Ensifer sp. PDNC004: one gene and its partner. Each later gene encodes a partner of the first gene's protein in a complex. Links are inferred from orthologs where the notes say so. Each region holds a gene or a part of one and is shown in the gene's direction. Other genes may lie near its edges. The genes, in order: ccmE and ccmB.

Region 1 (9,137 bases):
TATCAGGCGTACGAAGGTCGCTGTAGCACTTTGAATGGCTGCGTGTTCTTATCCTTGAATTGGCCAGATTTGGCGACACATGCAGCAGGATGGCCGCGAGAGGAAGTAAAGACGGATGCGCATTCTGATTGTCGAGGACGACGCCAACCTGAACCGGCAGCTCGCCGAGGTGCTGAAGGAGGCCGGCTACGTCGTTGACCAGGCCTATGATGGCGAGGAGGGGCACTATCTCGGCGACGCCGAGCCCTATGATGCCGTGATCCTCGACATCGGCCTGCCGGAGATGGACGGCATCACCGTCCTTGAAAAATGGCGCGGCGACGGCAAGACCATGCCGGTTCTGATCCTGACGGCGCGTGACCGCTGGAGCGACAAGGTGGCCGGCATCGATGCCGGCGCCGACGACTATGTCGCCAAGCCCTTCCACGTCGAAGAAGTTCTCGCCCGCATCCGCGCGCTGATCCGGCGCGCTGCCGGCCATGCGAGCTCGGAGATCGTCTGCGGCCCGGTCCGCCTCGATACCAAGGGCTCCAAGGCAACGGTCGATGGCGTGGCATTGAAGCTGACGTCGCACGAGTTCCGGCTGCTCTCCTATCTCATGCACCACATGGGGCAGGTGGTTTCGCGCACGGAACTGGTCGAGCACATGTACGATCAGGATTTCGATCGCGATTCCAATACGATTGAAGTGTTCATCGGCCGGCTGCGCAAGAAGATCGGCAACGATCTGATCGAAACGGTGCGCGGTCTCGGATACCGTATGCAAGCGCCGGGCAATGGCAATTAGATCGCTCACCGCACGCGTTCTGGTGGTCTCCACCGTCTGGGCGGTGGTGGCGCTCGTCGTGATCGGCGTGGTGATCTCCGAGCTCTATCGCCAGGGCTCCGAGCGCGGCTTCAAGGACCTGCTGCGCGCCCAGCTCTTCAACGTCGTCAACTCGATTTCCGTCAACGAGAGGACGGTGCTGTCGGGGAGCCCGCAGCTTGGCGACCTCCGGTTCTCGCAGCCGCAGACCGGCTGGTACTGGATCGTCGATCCGATCGGCGAGTTCGACACGCCGCCTTTGATCTCGACCTCGCTCGGCAACGGCAAGCTGCCGATCGCCAGCGTCGACGAGGTGCCCTTCGATACCGGCTATGTCCGCTTCTACACCACCAAGGATCCCTTCGGGAACGAGGTCGAGGTCTCCGAGACCGAGGTCGTTCTCGACATCCAGGGCCACACGGCGCGCTTTCGCGTGGCGGGCAACCGCGATGTGCTCGAGGCCGACATCAACCGCTTCACCCGCAACCTGACGATCGCGCTCTCCATCTTCGGTCTTGGTGGGCTTGGCGTGAACGCGCTCACCATCCTCTTCGGTCTTAGGCCTCTCGATGAGGTCCGGCGCTCGATGGAAAAGATCCGCGCCGGCGAAAGCGAACGCTTGGATGGCGCATTCCCGCGCGAGATCCAGCCGCTCGCCAACGAGGTCAACGCCCTGATCGACAGCAACCGCCGCATCGTCGAGCGCGCCCGCATGCAGGTCGGCAATCTCGCCCATTCGCTGAAGACGCCGATCGCGGTGTTGCTGAACGAGGCGCGGGTGCTCGAGGCATCGCACGGCGAGCTGGTGCGCACCCAGGTCGATGCGATGCAGACCCAGGTTCAGTCCTATCTGAGCCGCGCCCGGATCGCGGCGCAGCGTGAGTCCGTGCTGGCGCGGACCGAAGCGCAGCCGGCGCTCGAACGCCTCGTGCGCGTCATGCGCAAGCTCAATCCGGAAAAGCAGGTTCATCTGTCTATCAACCCGCCGGGACTGGTTCTTGCCATGGAGCTGCAGGACGTCGAGGAGACCGTCGGCAACCTGCTCGAAAATGCCGCCCGCCACGCCCGAGCCGAGGTATGGCTGAACGTCAGGCCGGCGCCGAGCGAGGTTCATGCCAAGGAACCAGGACGGCAGTGGATCGTTCTCGATGTCGACGACGATGGGCCGGGGCTCAACCCCGACCAGATCGCCGTGGCGATGAAGCGCGGCAAGCGGCTCGACGAAAGCAAGCCGGGAACCGGGCTCGGTCTTTCGATCGTCAGCGAGATCGTTCGGGAGTACCAGGGCACCATCACCCTGTCGCGGCGGGACGAGGGAGGCTTGCGGGCGGAACTGGTTTTGCCGGCGGCCGTTTAGAGGGTGCGGGAGAAATACGTGGGTCTGGCGTCGCTCGCTTGCGAATCCATCGTGATTTAGGGGTCACACCCGTGCTTGAAAATGTCACACCCGCAGGGCCCGCCGTTGCCTCGGCACGCGGGGAATGCCAAAAGAAAATCAAGGACTAGTCGTCACCGTGCTCGAATGGAACGAGCTTAAGGATGCGACTTCGGATAGGATGATTGAGTGTCGCGGATCATGAGGAACCAGGCAGAAATGACACGGGCTATTGTCGTCGGCGGCAGGATCGTTGTGGTCGCTTCGGCCGTCGCACTGGCCGGATGCGGCACGACGGGCAGCAAGGGTGCGGCCGCCAGCCTCGGCTCGACGGCGACGCGCGGTGCCACCTCGACCAATTACATCGCGGCACTCCAGGGCGGGGTGATCGCGCGTCTTACCGATCTCGACATCGGAGCATCGGACCGCCAGCGGGCCCTGGAGGCGGAGTACCGCGCACTTGAAGCGGCCCCCGGTGGCCAGCCGGTGACCTGGGACGGGCGCGGCGTCAACGGTTCGGTCGTTGCAGCCGCTCCCTATCAGGTCGGGTCGCAGAACTGCCGCCAGTATAGCCACACGGTTACCGTCAAGGGCCAGCCGAAGACGGCGCGGGGCGCTGCCTGCCGCAACCCGGACGGCAGCTGGACGCCGCTGACCTGAGGCCTGGCGGGCCGGGTCTTCCGGATGCGCCCGGGCGGCTCGATCCGCCGTTGCGGCGAAACGCCTCAAATCTCCGTCATAAGGGGTTTTCGTGTTGGAATGGCATGGGGGCCATAGTATTGAGCTTCCATGTTGTTCTGGATCCTCGTCGCCACCCTGACGGCGGCTGTCGCTGCCGTGCTCATCCTGCCGCTGCTGCGGGCAGGGGAAGCCCCGTCGTCTCCCCACAGCCATGACATCGAAGTCTATCGCGACCAGCTCGAGGAGTTGAAGCGCGACCAGGACAGCGGTCTGATCGGCGGCGATGACGCCGAGCTTGCGCGCGCCGAAGTGGCGCGCCGGCTGCTGGCCGTTGGCGAGAGCGACAGCGAAGTGGCGCCGGCTGCTGCGCCGCGTCGCAGTGTCAGCCGTCTGGCCCAGGCCTTCGTGCTGCTCTGTCTTCCGGCCGTCGGGCTCTGTCTTTACTTGCTGACCGGCAGTCCGGGCCTTCCGGCGCAGCCGCTCGCCGCACGCCTGGCCGATCCCAATGGCGACATCAACATCCTGATTGCCAAGGCCGAGAACCACCTGGCGATAAACCCGAACGACGGCGCCGGCTGGGACCTGCTTGCGCCGATCTACATGCGCAACGGCCGCGTCGAAGATGCGGTCGATGCCTATGACCGGGCGATCCGCCTGCTCGGCCCGACGCCGGCACGTCTTGGCGGCTACGCCGAGGCAATGGTCGTGCAGTCCGACGGCGTCGTGACGAGCAAGGCGCAGGACGCGCTGAAGCAGGCGCTCGCGCTCGACCCCAATGACCCGCGCTCGGAATTCTATCTTGCCCTCGGCCTCAAGCAGGAAGGCAAGAACGCGGAAGCACTGACCGCCTTCAACCGGCTGGTCGCGACGTCGCCGGCCGACGCACCCTGGCTGCCGCTCGTCAAACAGCACGTGGCTGAATTGGGGGGCGCCACCAGCGCTGCAGCGCCGGGCAATCCGAGTGCCGATGATGTGGCTGCGGCCCAGAGCATGAGCGCCGGCGATCGCCAGGAAATGATCCGGGGTATGGTCGGCAGCCTCGAAAGCCGGCTGAAGGAAAATCCGGATAATCTCGAAGGCTGGGCGCGACTGATCCGCTCCCATGTTGTCCTTGATCAACGAGACAAGGCGCTGGCCGCGCTAAGGGAGGGCCTGAAAACCTTCCCGGCCGATGGCGACGGCGGCAAGCAGCTGCTGGCGCTGGCGCGTCAGCTCGGGATTGCCACCGACGGAGTAACGCAATGACGCGCAAACAAAAAAGACTGGCGATCATCGGCGGCGGTGTCGGCTTCCTGGTGCTTGCAGCCTTCCTCGTGATGTTCGCCTTCAGCCAGGCGATCGCCTATTTCTATGTGCCGAGCGACCTCGAAAAGGCCAACGTACCGCCGGGAACCCGCATCCGCCTCGGCGGCGTCGTCGAAGCCGGCTCCGTCAAGCGCGGCGACGGCAAGACGGTGACCTTCACCGTCACCGATACGCTGAGTGGCGTGCCGGTCACCTATACCGGTATCTTGCCCGACCTGTTCCGCGAGGGGCAGGGCGTGGTGACGGAGGGAACCTTCGTCGCGGGAAGCTCGGTCTTCGTGGCCGACTCGGTTCTCGCCAAGCATGACGAGACCTATATGCCCAAGGATGTCGCCGACCGTTTGAAGGCGCAGGGTGTCGAGCTCAGCGGGAAGGAAACCATCAAGTGATCATCGAGCTCGGACACTACGCTCTGGTTCTGGCGCTGGCGACTGCGGTCATTCAGGCGGCCCTACCGATCCTCGGCGCACGGCTGAACGATCGCGGCCTGATGGAGCTGGCCTCCAGTGCCGCCGTCGCCTGCTTTCTGCTCGTCGCTTTCGCCTTTACCGTCCTCACCTTCGCCTACGTGACCTCGGACTTCTCCGTCCGCAACGTCTGGGAAAACTCCCATTCGCTGAAGCCGCTGATCTACAAGATCTCGGGCGTCTGGGGGAACCATGAAGGCTCGATGCTGCTTTGGCTGTTGATCCTGACGTTCTTCTCGGCGCTGGTTGCCGCCTTCGGGCGCAACCTGCCTGAGACGCTGAAGGCAAACGTGCTTGCCGTCCAGGCCTGGATCGCGATGGCCTTCGCGCTCTTCATCTTGCTGACGTCCAATCCGTTCGCGCGGTTGATGCCGGCGCCGGGCGAGGGCAAGGACCTGAACCCGATCCTGCAGGATGTCGGTCTCGCCATCCATCCGCCGCTGCTCTATCTCGGTTACGTCGGTTTCTCCGTCTGCTTCTCCTTTGCCATCGCGGCCTTGATTGAGGGCCGGATCGACGCGGCCTGGGCGCGTTGGGTCCGGCCCTGGACGCTTGCCGCCTGGACCTTCCTCACCGCCGGCATTTCGATGGGCTCCTACTGGGCCTATTACGAGCTCGGCTGGGGCGGCTGGTGGTTCTGGGATCCGGTCGAAAACGCCTCCTTCATGCCCTGGCTTGCGGGAACCGCGCTTTTGCACTCCGCGCTGGTCATGGAAAAGCGCGAGGCGCTTAAGATCTGGACGGTGCTTCTCGCGATCATGACCTTCTCGCTGTCGCTGCTCGGCACCTTCCTCGTGCGTTCGGGTGTCCTGACCTCGGTTCACGCCTTTGCGACCGACCCGACCCGCGGCATCTTCATCCTCGCCATTCTCGTCTTCTTCATCGGCGGCGCGTTCACGCTCTTCGCCTTGCGCGCTTCGCATCTGAAGGCCGGCGGTATCTTCGCGCCGATCTCGCGCGAGGGCGCGCTGGTCTTCAACAACCTCATCCTGACGACGGCGACGGCGACGGTCCTGACCGGCACGCTCTATCCGTTGGTGCTCGAAGCACTGACCGGAGACAAGATCTCGGTCGGCCCGCCCTTCTTCAACATGACCTTCGGCCTCTTGATGCTGCCGCTGCTCTTTGCCGTGCCCTTCGGCCCGCTGCTTGCCTGGAAGCGCGGCGACTTTGCCGGCGTTTCGCAGAGGCTCTTCGCAGCGGTCGCCATCGGCCTGCTCTTCGGTGTCGCCTATTATTACTTCATGAACGGCGGGCCGGTTCTTGCACTCTTCGGCATTGCCCTTGGCGTCTACGTGATCGTCGGGTCGTTGACGGACCTGGCGCTGCGCTCCGGCCTCGGCAAGGTCGCAGGCAACGTCGCCTGGCGGCGCTTCTCTGGCCTGCCGCGTTCGGCTTTCGGCACGGCGCTTGCGCATATCGGCCTTGGCGTCACCCTGATCGGCATCGTCGCCGTCACGGCCTTCGAGACCGAAACCGTCGTGGAGATGAAGCCGGGCATGACGGTCGATGCCGGCGGCTACACCCTGCGCTTCGATGGTATGCGCAATGGCAGCGGCCCGAACTATTCCGAGGAGTCCGGCCACTTCACCATCAGCCGCGGCGGTGTTGCTATTGACGAGGTCTGGTCATCGAAGCGCCTCTACCAGGCGCGCCGCATGCCGACGACGGAAGCCGGCATCCGCACCTTCGGCTTGAGCCAGCTCTATGTCTCGCTCGGCGACCAGATCAGCGAAGGCGGTATCGTCGTGCGCATCTGGTGGAAGCCGATGATCCTATGCATCTGGGGTGGCACCCTGTTCATGATGGCGGGCGGCTTCGTCTCCCTGAGTGATCGCCGCCTGCGCGTCGGCGCACCTACCAAGGCCAAGCGACCGAAGACGGTGCCGGTGGGGGCTGCGGAATGAACCGCCTGCTCCTGGCACTCCTGCTTCTGTTCGCGCCTGTCGACTCGGCCTTTGCCGTCAACCCGGATGAGGTGCTTGCCGATCCCGCGCTCGAAGCGCGGGCGCGGGCGATCTCGGCGGAACTGCGCTGCATGGTCTGCCAGAACCAGTCGATCGACGATTCCAACGCCGAGCTTGCCAAGGACCTGCGGGTGCTCGTGCGTGAGCGGCTGGCCAACGGCGACAGCGACACGGCCGTCATCGATTACGTCGTGTCCCGCTATGGCGAATTCGTATTGCTGAAGCCGCGCTTCGAGACGAAGACGCTGATCCTTTGGGGCATGCCGGCGACCCTGCTCCTCGTCGGGGCGATTACGCTTGTTATCGCCTCTCGCCGTCGCGGCGCCCAGGTAAAAGGGACGCCGCTTTCCGAGGACGAGAAGGAAAAGCTGAAGAAGCTGCTTCAGCCTTAACGCGGCGCTCGCCAAACGCGCATCCGTTGCACCGGCCCCGCACTAATCTTTTGATATCGCTGGAGATCCCCTCCAGTGGCGGGCAATGCCGTTCGCGCCAACGCGCAATTCCCGGTAGGCACTTAGCCAAGCCCGAGCCAGCTCTTCACAACATTACCAAAAATTCATTTTCCGGACAGAACTCAGTAAGGTCCCATCCGTTACATCTTTGGTCATCGGCTGTTCCTCCAGTCAGCCAAAACGAATTCCGCCTTCCCTGAGGCGGTTTCGCAACCAGGTTTCGGTGCCGTCTTCGACGGCATCAAGGAAGAGAAAAGGCAAAACGGATGTTTACGACCAAATCCCTGCGTCCCTCCCTCAAGACCGTTCTGAAGACCTCGACCGTCGCCGGCCTTGCCGCCGTCATGCTGACCTCGGGTCTGCCGGCCAGCATCTCGCAATCCTTTGCCGATCCGGTGAAGGTAGAAGCGCCGTCGGTGCCGAGCTTCGCCAACGTCGTCGAGGCCGTTTCGCCGGCGGTCGTTTCGGTCCGCGTCCAGTCGCGTGCCAATCCGGTGTCGGAAGACGGAAGCGGTTTCGACTTCAATTTCAACGGTCGCGGTTTCGATGATCTGCCGGAAGACCATCCGCTGAAGCGTTTCTTCAAGGAATTCGGCCCGCGCGGCGACGACCGTGCCGACCGCGGCCCCGGCCGTCGTGGCCCGAATGGCGAAGGCCGCCTGCGTCCGACCGCTCAGGGCTCCGGCTTCTTCATCTCCGATGACGGTTACCTCGTCACCAACAACCACGTCGTTTCCGATGGCTCGGCCTTCACCGTCATCCTCAACGACGGCACCGAACTCGACGCCAAGCTGGTCGGCAAGGACAGCCGCACGGATCTCGCCGTGCTCAAGGTCGACGACAAGCGCAAGTTCACCTATGTCAGCTGGGCCGACGACAGCAAGGTCCGTGTCGGCGACTGGGTGGTTGCCGTCGGCAATCCCTTCGGTCTCGGCGGTACGGTAACCTCGGGCATCGTCTCGGCGCGTGGCCGCGACATCGGCTCCGGCCCCTATGACGATTACCTGCAGGTCGACGCGGCAGTGAACCGCGGCAACTCGGGTGGCCCGACCTTCAACCTCTCCGGCGAAGTCGTCGGCATCAACACGGCGATCTTCTCGCCGTCGGGCGGTGGCAACGTCGGTATCGCCTTTGCCATCCCGTCAACCGTTGCCAAGGATGTGGTTGCCGACCTGATCAAGGACGGTTCGGTTTCCCGCGGCTGGCTTGGCGTGCAGATCCAGCCCGTCACCAAGGACATCGCCGAATCGCTCGGCCTTTCGGAAGCAAGCGGCGCGCTCGTCGTCGAGCCGCAGGCCGGTTCGCCGGGCGAAAAAGCCGGCATCAAGAAGGGCGATGTCGTAACCGCGCTGAACGGCGATACGGTCAAGGATCCGCGTGACCTTGCCCGCAAGGTTGCGGCGATCCGCCCGGGCACCACGGTCGACCTGGCCCTGTGGCGCGACGGCAAGGCGGAAACCGTCAAGCTCGAAATCGGCACGCTGCCGAAGGACGACAAGGAAGCTGCCAAGAGCCAGGACGACCAGTCCGATGAAGCCCAGCCGTCGAGCGAGCAGGCACTGGCCGACCTTGGCGTCTCGGTCGTGCCGTCCGATGATGGCAAGGGCGTCACTATCGCTTCGGTCGACGAAGACTCCGATGCCAGCGATCGCGGACTGAAGCAGGGCGAAAAGATCGTCTCGGTGAACAATCAGGAAGTGAAGTCCGCCGACGACATCCTGAAGGTCATCAACACTGCCAAGAAGGACGGTCGTAGCAAGGCGCTCTTCCAGATTGAGGCCCAAAACGGCAGCCGCTTCGTGGCCCTTCCGATCGACAAGGGCTGATCGCGGCAGTCAGATGATTGACCGGAGCGCCGCGATTTCCAAGTGATGTCGCGGCGCTCGCCGTTTGGAGCGGGATGTGAAAAGGTGTGTGCGGTTTTCCGCCCGCGTCCCGCTCTCCCTCACGAGAGCACTCGCCAACCCGGTTGTCGAAAGTCGAAACCGGTTGAGACAGACAGGGGTCCGGGACTATGGTCGCGCGTATGAAGATTCTCATCATTGAAGACGATCTCGAGGCGGCAGCCTACCTGGCGAAAGCCTT
Region 2 (9,112 bases), 1.3 Mb from region 1 along the record:
GCGGCCAGTTTCGGGTTCTTCTCGATCCGGTAGAGCGGCATTTCGCCCGAACGCTTGAACACCGAGAAGACCGCGCGGTCCCTCAAGTGGTCGATGGCGTAGTCCCGCCACTCGCCTTCGCCGACCATGCGGCCGTAGACCCACAGGATCTGGTCCAGTTCGCGGCGATGGAAAGTGATGGGGGGAGCGTTCTTGGCGTTCTTGTATTCGTGAAGATCGACGACCACTTCGGAAGTGGTCTCGCGCTGATGGCGCGCCTCGCCTTGCGGCAAATCCGGCTCATCGGTCATCGGCAATCCGGCCTTCTGTTGTGACAGAACGATTACAGTGTGCCTGACACGAGCCGAAAAGCAAGCCGGAAGCCATGGGACGGTGAGGTCATTTCTTGCCTCTGCCCCATTTCAGTCAAACCGGCGCCCCAATTCATCGCAAAACTCGCGGGCGCTGACGGACAGAGTCGTTGCCACCGTATGTCCGGTCAGATCGTCATGCTGCGGGAGTTCACCGAACGCAGTTATGGCCGGTTCGGTCCGGTAACTTCGAACCCTCAGCCCCAGCCCCTCGATGCTGCCGGGCCGAACCAACCCCTTGGGCTTCGCCGTCCCTACAATTTGCCCTGAGGGCCGGCGAGCACGGCCGCAGCGCCGATGATGGCGCCCGGCGTTTCCTTGTCCTTCATCGATTGCAGCAGGATCGCGCAGCCGCTGTTTCCGGGGCGCTCGGTCAGCACCGTCGCCGGCAGCGTGAAGGTCGCAGGCTGGCCGTCCCACATGCCGATCGTCTGAATGTCACGCACCGCATGCCAATAGGGGACTTCCTTGCCGCTGTTTTCCCCCTTTTCCATCTTCACGATCTTGGCGCGATCGAAATAGACGACGACGACATTGGCCTTGCCGATACCGCTGCCGACGGTGATTTGGATTTCTTCACCAAGGATCTTGGCGTCGACGGGAACGGCAAGCCCCTTGCCTTCCGCCTTCATCGTTTCCAGCCGCGTCTTGATTGCCTGCAGGTTGCCGCCGTTCAAATGGTCGCGGCCATTCAGGATCGCCTGCGGCGTGTAGACGCCGTTGCGACCGAGCATGCGCGCATAGGCATATTGCCGCTCGGTGTTTTCCTTCGATGCCAGCGTGTCGGCCCAGCCGAGATAGTTCCAGTAGTCGACGTGATAGGCGAGCGCCACCACATCGCCTTCGTCGACCAGCGACTTCAGCGCCGCATCCGCCGGCGGACAGGACGAGCAGCCCTGGCTGGTGAACAGTTCGACAACGCCCTTGACCGCCTGTTTCTCCTGCGCCACGACGGGTGTAGTGGCGGCTGCGAGCAGCCCGAGAGCCAGCGCAACAGGACGAATGAAAGAACGGTCTGCGGATGTCATGGCGTCACTTCGTTACCGGCCGTCGGCCTACTCCTTGTGGGGGAGTTCACTACATACGACGCCCCTGCATCAACGGGAAGTCACGTTGGAGTGAGGTGGCAAGTGAGTGCGATCCAGCAGCCGGATCGCGGCAGTTGCACCTCAAAGAAAGAGCCGGGGCGCCTGTCGGCGTCCCGGCTCCAGAGCCTTGTCTGCGCTCGCGCGATTAAGCGGCGAGGTCGCGCAGAACCGTCTGCAGGATGCCGCCGTTGTTGACGTAGGTCACTTCATCGAGCGTATCGATACGGCAGACCAGCGGCACGTCCTTCACGCTGCCGTCGCCATAGGTGACCTTGGCAACGCGCTTTTCGCGCGGCTGTACGTTGGCGAGGTTTTCGATGGTGACGATCTCATCGCCCTTGAGGCCCAGCGATTCCCAGGTCGTGCCTTCCTCGAAGACGAAGGGAATGACGCCCATGCCGACGAGGTTCGAGCGGTGGATACGCTCGAAGGACTGCGCAATGACGGCCTTGACGCCGAGCAGGTTGGTGCCCTTGGCAGCCCAGTCGCGCGACGAGCCGTTGCCGTATTCGACGCCGGCGAAGATGACGAGCGGAACGCCCTCTTCCTTGTACTGCATGGCGGCGTCGTAGATCGACATCTCTTCCTTCGACGGATAGTGGATGGTGTAGCCACCTTCCTTGCCGTTCGGGCCGAGCATGTGGTTGCGGATGCGGATGTTGGCAAACGTGCCGCGCATCATCACCTCATGGTTGCCACGACGCGTACCGTACTGGTTGAAGTCGGCAACGCCGACGCCATGACCGATGAGGTAGGCACCAGCCGGCGAGGCAGCCTTGATCGAACCGGCCGGCGAAATGTGGTCGGTGGTGATCTTGTCGCCGAAGAGACCAAGCACGCGGGCGCCCTTGATGTCGGAGATGCCCGAACCGGACTTGCCCATGCCGACGAAGTAGGGCGGGTTCTGGACGTAGGTCGAACCATCGTCCCAGGCGTAGGTCTGGCCCGGAGGAACCTGAACGGCCTGCCAGTTTTCGTCGCCCTTGAACACGTCGGCGTACTTGGTCGCGTAGAGTTCGCGGGTGACGTACTTGAAGATGAACTCCTGGATTTCCTTGGAGGTCGGCCAGATGTCCTTGAGGAAGACCGGCTTGCCGTCCTTGTCTTCGCCGAGCGGCTCGCTGGTCAGGTCCTTCTGGACGGAACCTGCAAGCGCGTAGGCGACGACGAGCGGCGGCGAGGCGAGGTAGTTCGCCTGGACGTCCGGCGAGATACGGCCTTCGAAGTTACGGTTGCCCGAGAGAACGCCGGCGGCGATCAGGCCCTTGTCGTTGATCGTCTTCGAGATCGGCGCCGGCAGCGGGCCGGAGTTGCCGATGCAGGTCGTGCAGCCGAAGCCGACGAGGTTGAAGCCGAGCGCGTCGAGGTCCTTCTGCAGGCCAGACTTGGCGAGGTATTCGCCGACGACCTGCGATCCCGGTGCGAGCGAGGTTTTGACCCACGGCTTGGACTTCAGGCCCTTGGCGACCGCGTTGCGGGCGAGAAGGCCGGCAGCGATCAGGACCGACGGGTTGGAGGTGTTGGTGCACGACGTGATCGCAGCGATGGCAACGTCGCCATGGCCGAGATCGAAATCGGTGCCTTCGACGGCGTAGCGGTTCGAAAGCTGGCCCGGCTTCTTGTAGTCGCCTTCAAGTGCGGTGGCGAAGCCCGAGGCGATGTTTTCGAGCGGGATGCGGCCTTCCGGACGCTTAGGACCAGCCATGGCCGGAACGACGTCGCCGAGGTCGAGTTCGAGCGTGTCGGTGAAGACGAGCTCGGAACCGTCACCGTCGCGCCACATGCCCTGCGCCTTGGAATAGGCTTCGACGAGAGCGATGCGGCTCTCTTCGCGGCCGGACATGGTGAGGTAGTTGATGGTTTCGCTGTCGACCGGGAAGAAGCCGCAGGTCGCGCCGTATTCCGGGCCCATGTTGCCGATGGTGGCGCGGTCGGCGAGCGTCATGTTGTCGAGGCCCGGGCCGAAGAATTCGACGAACTTCGAGACAACGCCCTTCTTGCGCAGCATCTGGACGACCATGAGCACGAGGTCGGTCGCGGTAACGCCTTCCTTGAGCTTGCCGGTCAGCTTGAAGCCGATGACCTCGGGCAGAAGCATGGAGACCGGCTGGCCGAGCATCGCGGCTTCCGCCTCGATACCGCCGACGCCCCAGCCGAGAACGCCGAGACCGTTGATCATGGTGGTGTGGCTGTCGGTGCCGACGCAGGTATCCGGGTAGGCGGTGATCTCGCCATCTTCTTCACGGGTCCAGACGGTCTGGCCCAGATACTCCAGATTGACCTGGTGACAGATGCCGGTGCCCGGAGGCACGACGCGGAAGTTCTTGAATGCCTGCTGGCCCCACTTCAGGAAGCGGTAGCGCTCGCCGTTGCGCTCGTATTCGAGTTCGACGTTGCGGGCAAAGGCGTTCGGCGTGCCGAATTCGTCGACGATGACCGAGTGGTCGATGACGAGGTCGACGGGAACGAGCGGGTTGATCTTCTCCGGGTCGCCGCCGAGCGAGACCATGGCGTCGCGCATCGCGGCGAGGTCGACGACGGCCGGAACGCCGGTGAAGTCCTGCATCAGCACGCGGGCCGGACGGTAGGCGATCTCGTTTTCAGCCGTGCCCTTGTCGTTGAGCCAGGCGGCAATGTTCTCGATGTCCTTCTTGGTGACGGAGCGGCCATCTTCGTTGCGCAGCAGGTTCTCGAGCAGAACCTTCATCGAGTAGGGAAGCTTGGATACGCCGGCGAGACCGTTCGCCTCAGCCTTGGGCAGGCTGTAATAGACGTAGTCCACACCGTTGACGGTGAGCGTGGAGCGACAATTGAAGCTATCTAGGGACTTGGACACTGGATAATACCCCGTTCCGTCTGATCGCCAAAAACTGACGTACGAACGCCCGAGCGCCTGTGAAGCGCGAATTGGGATGCGGGTGCGGCCATTTCCGCTGTCCGTACGTGGAAAATCATTCCATGTTCGGCGCTAGGATGAAATTCACGCCGACCGCTGGCGTGTTGGCCGCCTTATAGATAATTTCTCCAAAACGTGCCAGAGCAACGAAGGTCGAAAGGGGACTTTTTTTGCCCTGCGACAAAGAGAGTGAAGGGAAGCTGATAGTTCATGCGCCTCATGGCTGAAGGGTTGAGCGCGAAGCGCGGTGAGGATCTGATTTTTAACGATATTTCCTTTGTTCTCGGCGCCTTCGAAGCCCTTGTCGTGACAGGCCCGAACGGGTCGGGAAAGTCGACTTTGCTGCGGGTTCTGGCGGGGTTGTTGAGGCCCGAAAGCGGGCATCTGAAACTTGAGAATGCCCCCCCGGAAATAGCCCATCCATCCGAGATCAGCCACTATCTCGGACACCGCAACGCGATGAAGCGCGAACTGACCGTCGCGGAAAATCTCTCCTTCTGGCGGGACTTCATGGGTGATTCACCAGGAGGGAAGGGCGCGACGCTCACCGAGGCCGTCGAAGCGGTCGGCTTGCCGGATATCGCTCATCTGCCCTTCGGCTATCTCTCGGCCGGACAGCAGCGGCGCATGGCGATGGCGAAGCTGCTCATTGCCTATCGGCCGATCTGGATCCTCGACGAGCCGACAGCAGCCCTTGACGCCGGCGCCGACCGGCTGTTTGCCGACCTGGTGAAGGCGCATCTTGGCAAGGGCGGCATCGTCATTGCGGCGACCCACCAGCCGCTCGGGCTCGACCGCACGAAGGAACTGCACATGACGGGGTTCGAGCATCTGGCGGGAGACCACTGGCATGATGCATAGGGACGCGATGCCTGGACGCCCATTGCCGGAAAACGCGCCCGTGCCCAGCCGGACACTGCCGCTATGATCGCGCTCTTCTTCCGCGATCTCAAGCTGTCGATCCGCGCCGGCGGCGGGGCGATGATCGGCGTGCTCTTTTTCATGACGGTGGTGGCGGTCATTCCCTTCGGCGTCGGTCCGGACCTGAACCTGCTTTCGCGCATCGGACCCGCCATTCTCTGGATTGGGGCGCTGCTCGCCTCGCTGCTCGGACTCGACCGGCTGTTCCAGGCCGAGCGCGACGACGGCTCGCTCGACCTGATGCTGATGCAGGAAACGCCGCTGCTTGCCACCGTCTTCGTCAAATGCGCGGCCCATTGGGCGGCGACCGGCCTGCCGCTGGTGATCGCCTCGCCGTTGCTCGGGCTCTTCATGAACATGAGCGAGATCGCCATCGGCGCCACCATGCTGACGCTTCTGATCGGCACGCCGGCGATCACCTTCATCGGTGCAGTGGGTGCTGCCGTTGCCGTGTCGCTGCCGCGTGGGGGGCTGCTGGTATCGATCCTGGTGCTGCCGCTGGCGATCCCGGTGCTGATCTTCGGTGTCAGCGCCGTCTATGCGGCGATCGAGGATCCGGCCCCGTTCCTGCCGCCATTGATGATCCTTGCGGCGATCACCCTGTTCTTCGCCGTCATCGGCCCGGTCGCCGCCGCTGCCGCCCTTCGGCACGCGTCCGATTGACGCAATCGCGCCAGAACGGGCGAAAGTGTTTGCGGCGTTCCCATGGATTTGGCGCTAAACTGTTCAGATCGAACACATTTATGGTCCGCGCTCCAACTCGATCGTGATCGGGCGATTGACGCGGATCAATTGCAGCCGGGCGCCTTAAGCGTTAAAGAGCCAACATGAGCGAAAACAGCCTGGCCATCCGCAAATTCAGCGATCTCGCCAACCCGACGCGGTTCCTGGCGCTGGCCGACCGTCTGCTGCCCTGGCTCGCCGGGCTGACGGCGCTGTTCTTCGTTGCCGGCCTCTGGCTTTCCTTCACGACGGAAGGCGACTACCAGCAGGGCGAGACGGTGCGCATCATGTATGTGCACGTGCCGGCCGCCTGGCTGTCGATGATGTGTTATTCGGTGATGGCGCTCGCCGCCCTCGGTACGCTCGTCTGGCGCCATCCGCTTGCCGACGTCTCCTCGCGCGCAGCAGCGCCGATCGGTGCCTGTTTCACCTTCCTGGCGCTCGTCACCGGCTCGCTCTGGGGCAAGCCGATGTGGGGCACCTGGTGGGTCTGGGACGCGCGGCTGACCTCGGTCTTCGTGCTGTTTCTCATGTATCTCGGGTTGATGGCGCTCAACCGCGCGATCGACGATCCCGCCCGGTCCTCCAAGGTTTCGGCCATTCTGGTCCTGGTCGGCTTCGTCAACATCCCGATCATCAAGTTCTCGGTCGAATGGTGGAACACGCTGCACCAGCCGGCGAGCGTCATGCGGCTCGACGGGCCGACGATCGATCCGGAGTTCCTGCGACCGCTGATCGTGATGGCGATCGCATTTACGCTGCTGTTCTTCACGCTGCACATCGCCGCCATGCGCAACGAGATCCTGCGCCGGCGCGTGATCGCGCTGAGGCGGCTTGCCGCGCGTGCGGCCGGCCGGGGAGCCCGCACGAAATGATGAGCCACGCCGCCTACGTCTTTACGAGCTACGGGATTGCGACGCTGACGGTGCTCGGGCTGATCGCCTGGGTCGTCCTCGACGGTCGCGCCCGCCGTCGCGAACTGGCTGAACTCGAGGCTTCCGGCATTCGCCGACGCTCGGCCGGTCAGGGCCCGGGAGAAACGCCATGAGAAACATCCCCGCTCCGCGCGGAGAGGAGCGCAAGCCCGGGCCGATGCGCTTCGTGCTGGCGGCGTTGCCGCTGATCATCTTCGCCGGGCTTGCAGCGATCTTCTGGAGCCAGCTCAACTCCGGCAAGGACGTGAGCGAAATCCCCTCGGCGCTGATCGGCACCAAGGCCCCGAAGCTCGACATGCCGGTGCTCGAAGGCGCGACCCGTGACGGCCAGCCGATGCCGGCTTTGACCGATCAGGCGATCAAGGGCAAGCTGACGCTCGTCAACGTCTGGGCCTCCTGGTGTGTGCCGTGCCGGCAGGAGCACCCCTTTATCCTGGAACTGTCGAAGGATCCGCGGCTGACCGTCGTCGGCATCAACTACAAGGACCAGAACGAAAACGCGCTCAGGTTCCTCGGTGAGCTCGGCAATCCCTTCTCAGCCATCGGCGTCGATCCGCGCGGCAAGGCGGCGATCGACTGGGGCGTCTACGGTATTCCGGAGTCCTATCTCGTCGGCGCTGACGGCACGATCCTCTACAAGCGCGTCGGCCCGTTCGACGAAAACAGCGTGAAAACCGGTCTGCTGCCGGCGATCGAGAAGGCGACTGCGGGTTCGTAACCGCTCCCGGCATTGGCTCTTGATTCGGACGGTGAGGGTATTGTTCCTCATCCGCCTGCCGGCATCTTCTCCCCGCTTGTAAGCAAAAGGTCGGGGCGCGGAATGAGAGGCAAATCATCCGCGCGGATGTGGGCCGCAACGCCGCCGGGCGAACTCGGCTAGATCCCTGCCTGCCAATCCCGGACCGCATCCAACGGCCAGACGAGCATCAGCACGTTGAGCGTGAGGTTGTCTCGGATCAGCCAGCCGGTGAAGAGCTCGAAGACGATGGCGACCGTCACGGTCAGCCAGACCGGCATGCGGGCGGCAAACAGGAAGCCGGCCGCCATGGCCAGCGTATCCATCGTCGAATTCAGGATGCTGTCGCCGAAATAGTCGAGCGAGATCGTTGCCGAGCGGTAGCGGTTGATCACCATCGGCGTGTTTTCGGCGATCTCCCAGGCGGATTCGATCACGGTCCCAAGGAAGAGTTTTGCCGTCAGCGGCCTGCCGCGCAGGAGCAGATGGCCGAGGCCGTAGAACAGGAAGCCGTGGATGATGTGCGACGGCGTGTACCAGTCGGCGATGTGCTGAGAGTTGCCGCTGGATTTGGCGACCGGCTCGAACAGTTTGACGTAGCCGCATTCGCAGATCCAGAGACGACCCATCAGATGCTGGGTGATGATCTGGATGACGAGAACAGCAAGACAGGCGGCGAGCCAGAGGAGTGCGTGCCGATTGCGGCTGTCATTCTCCTCGAGCATCGTGCTCACTCGGCGTTCTCCTGGTCAAGCGAGTGCTTCATGATCAGCGGCATCTGGGCGAGCGTGAACAGAATGGTGATCGGCATCGTGCCCCAGACCTTGAAGGCGACCCAGAAATCGGTCGAGAACGAGCGCCAGACCACTTCGTTGAGCACAGCCAGGAACAGGAAGAACACGCCCCAGCGCAGCGTCAGCTTGCGCCAGCCGGCCTCGTCGAGCTTGAAGGCGGAGTGGAAGACGTAGCCGAGCAGCGACTTGCCGAACAGCAGGCCGCCGAGCAGGATCGCGCCGAACAGCGTGTTGACGATCGTCGGCTTCATCTTGATGAAGGTGTCGTTCTGCAGCCAGAGCGTCAGCGCGCCGAAGACGAAGACGACGATGCCCGAAATCAGCGGCATCATCGGCAGGGTGCGGGTCAGCACCCAGGAGACGGCAAGCGCGATCGCGGTCGCGGCCATGAAGAGGCCGGTGGCGATGAAGATCGGACCGCCGAGCTCGGCAAGCGCCGGAAAATGCCCGGCCAGCCATTCGCCGCGCGAGTTGGCAAAGAAGAAGACCATCAGCGGCCCAAGCTCCAGCACCATCTTGAGCAAGGGGCTGACTTCCTTCTGCGGCTTGGAAGCCTCGATCGACGACATCTGGGGGTCCTGTTTCTGCATGTACCTGCTGCTCATAACACCAGCTTTGCGGCAAAACCATATCAAGGCAACGGGCCGGCGCAACTACGCGCGGGCCCGA

What was found.
Region 2: the proteins of ccmE (region 1) and ccmB are in contact, whole or in part, in a solved structure (PDB 8CE8), measured with the Escherichia coli proteins. The link is inferred for Ensifer sp. PDNC004 from one-to-one orthologs.

Annotation. Positions count from the first base shown.
Region 1 is NZ_CP070353.1:1,768,990-1,778,126, reverse strand. Bases 2,864-5,828 are described here. They hold ccmE (cytochrome c maturation protein CcmE), read left to right. Parts: upstream 2,864-4,102; coding sequence 4,103-4,555; downstream 4,556-5,828. Other genes in these bases: JVX98_RS16845 (heme lyase CcmF/NrfE family subunit), read left to right, coding at 4,552-5,828; ccmI (c-type cytochrome biogenesis protein CcmI), read left to right, coding at 2,970-4,106. In the rest of the region: two-component system response regulator FeuP, read left to right, coding at 116-787; JVX98_RS16865 (HAMP domain-containing sensor histidine kinase), read left to right, coding at 777-2,162; JVX98_RS16860 (hypothetical protein), read left to right, coding at 2,400-2,840; more of JVX98_RS16845, read left to right, coding at 5,829-6,540; JVX98_RS16840 (cytochrome c-type biogenesis protein), read left to right, coding at 6,537-6,992; JVX98_RS16835 (Do family serine endopeptidase), read left to right, coding at 7,319-8,878; JVX98_RS16830 (response regulator transcription factor), read left to right, coding at 9,067-9,137. UniProt on the Escherichia coli protein: Heme chaperone required for the biogenesis of c-type cytochromes. Transiently binds heme delivered by CcmC and transfers the heme to apo-cytochromes in a process facilitated by CcmF and CcmH.
Region 2 is NZ_CP070353.1:3,069,777-3,078,888, forward strand. Bases 4,149-7,088 are described here. They hold ccmB (heme exporter protein CcmB), read left to right. Parts: upstream 4,149-5,258; coding sequence 5,259-5,918; downstream 5,919-7,088. Other genes in these bases: acnA (aconitate hydratase AcnA), read right to left, coding at 4,149-4,274; ccmA (heme ABC exporter ATP-binding protein CcmA), read left to right, coding at 4,545-5,195; JVX98_RS23130 (heme ABC transporter permease), read left to right, coding at 6,083-6,853; ccmD (heme exporter protein CcmD), read left to right, coding at 6,850-7,026; JVX98_RS23140 (DsbE family thiol:disulfide interchange protein), read left to right, coding at 7,023-7,088. In the rest of the region: JVX98_RS23105 (DUF2794 domain-containing protein), read right to left, coding at 1-290; JVX98_RS23110 (thioredoxin family protein), read right to left, coding at 605-1,378; more of acnA, read right to left, coding at 1,584-4,148; more of JVX98_RS23140, read left to right, coding at 7,089-7,631; JVX98_RS23145 (DUF2585 domain-containing protein), read right to left, coding at 7,790-8,374; JVX98_RS23150 (septation protein A), read right to left, coding at 8,380-9,012. UniProt on the Escherichia coli protein: Required for the export of heme to the periplasm for the biogenesis of c-type cytochromes.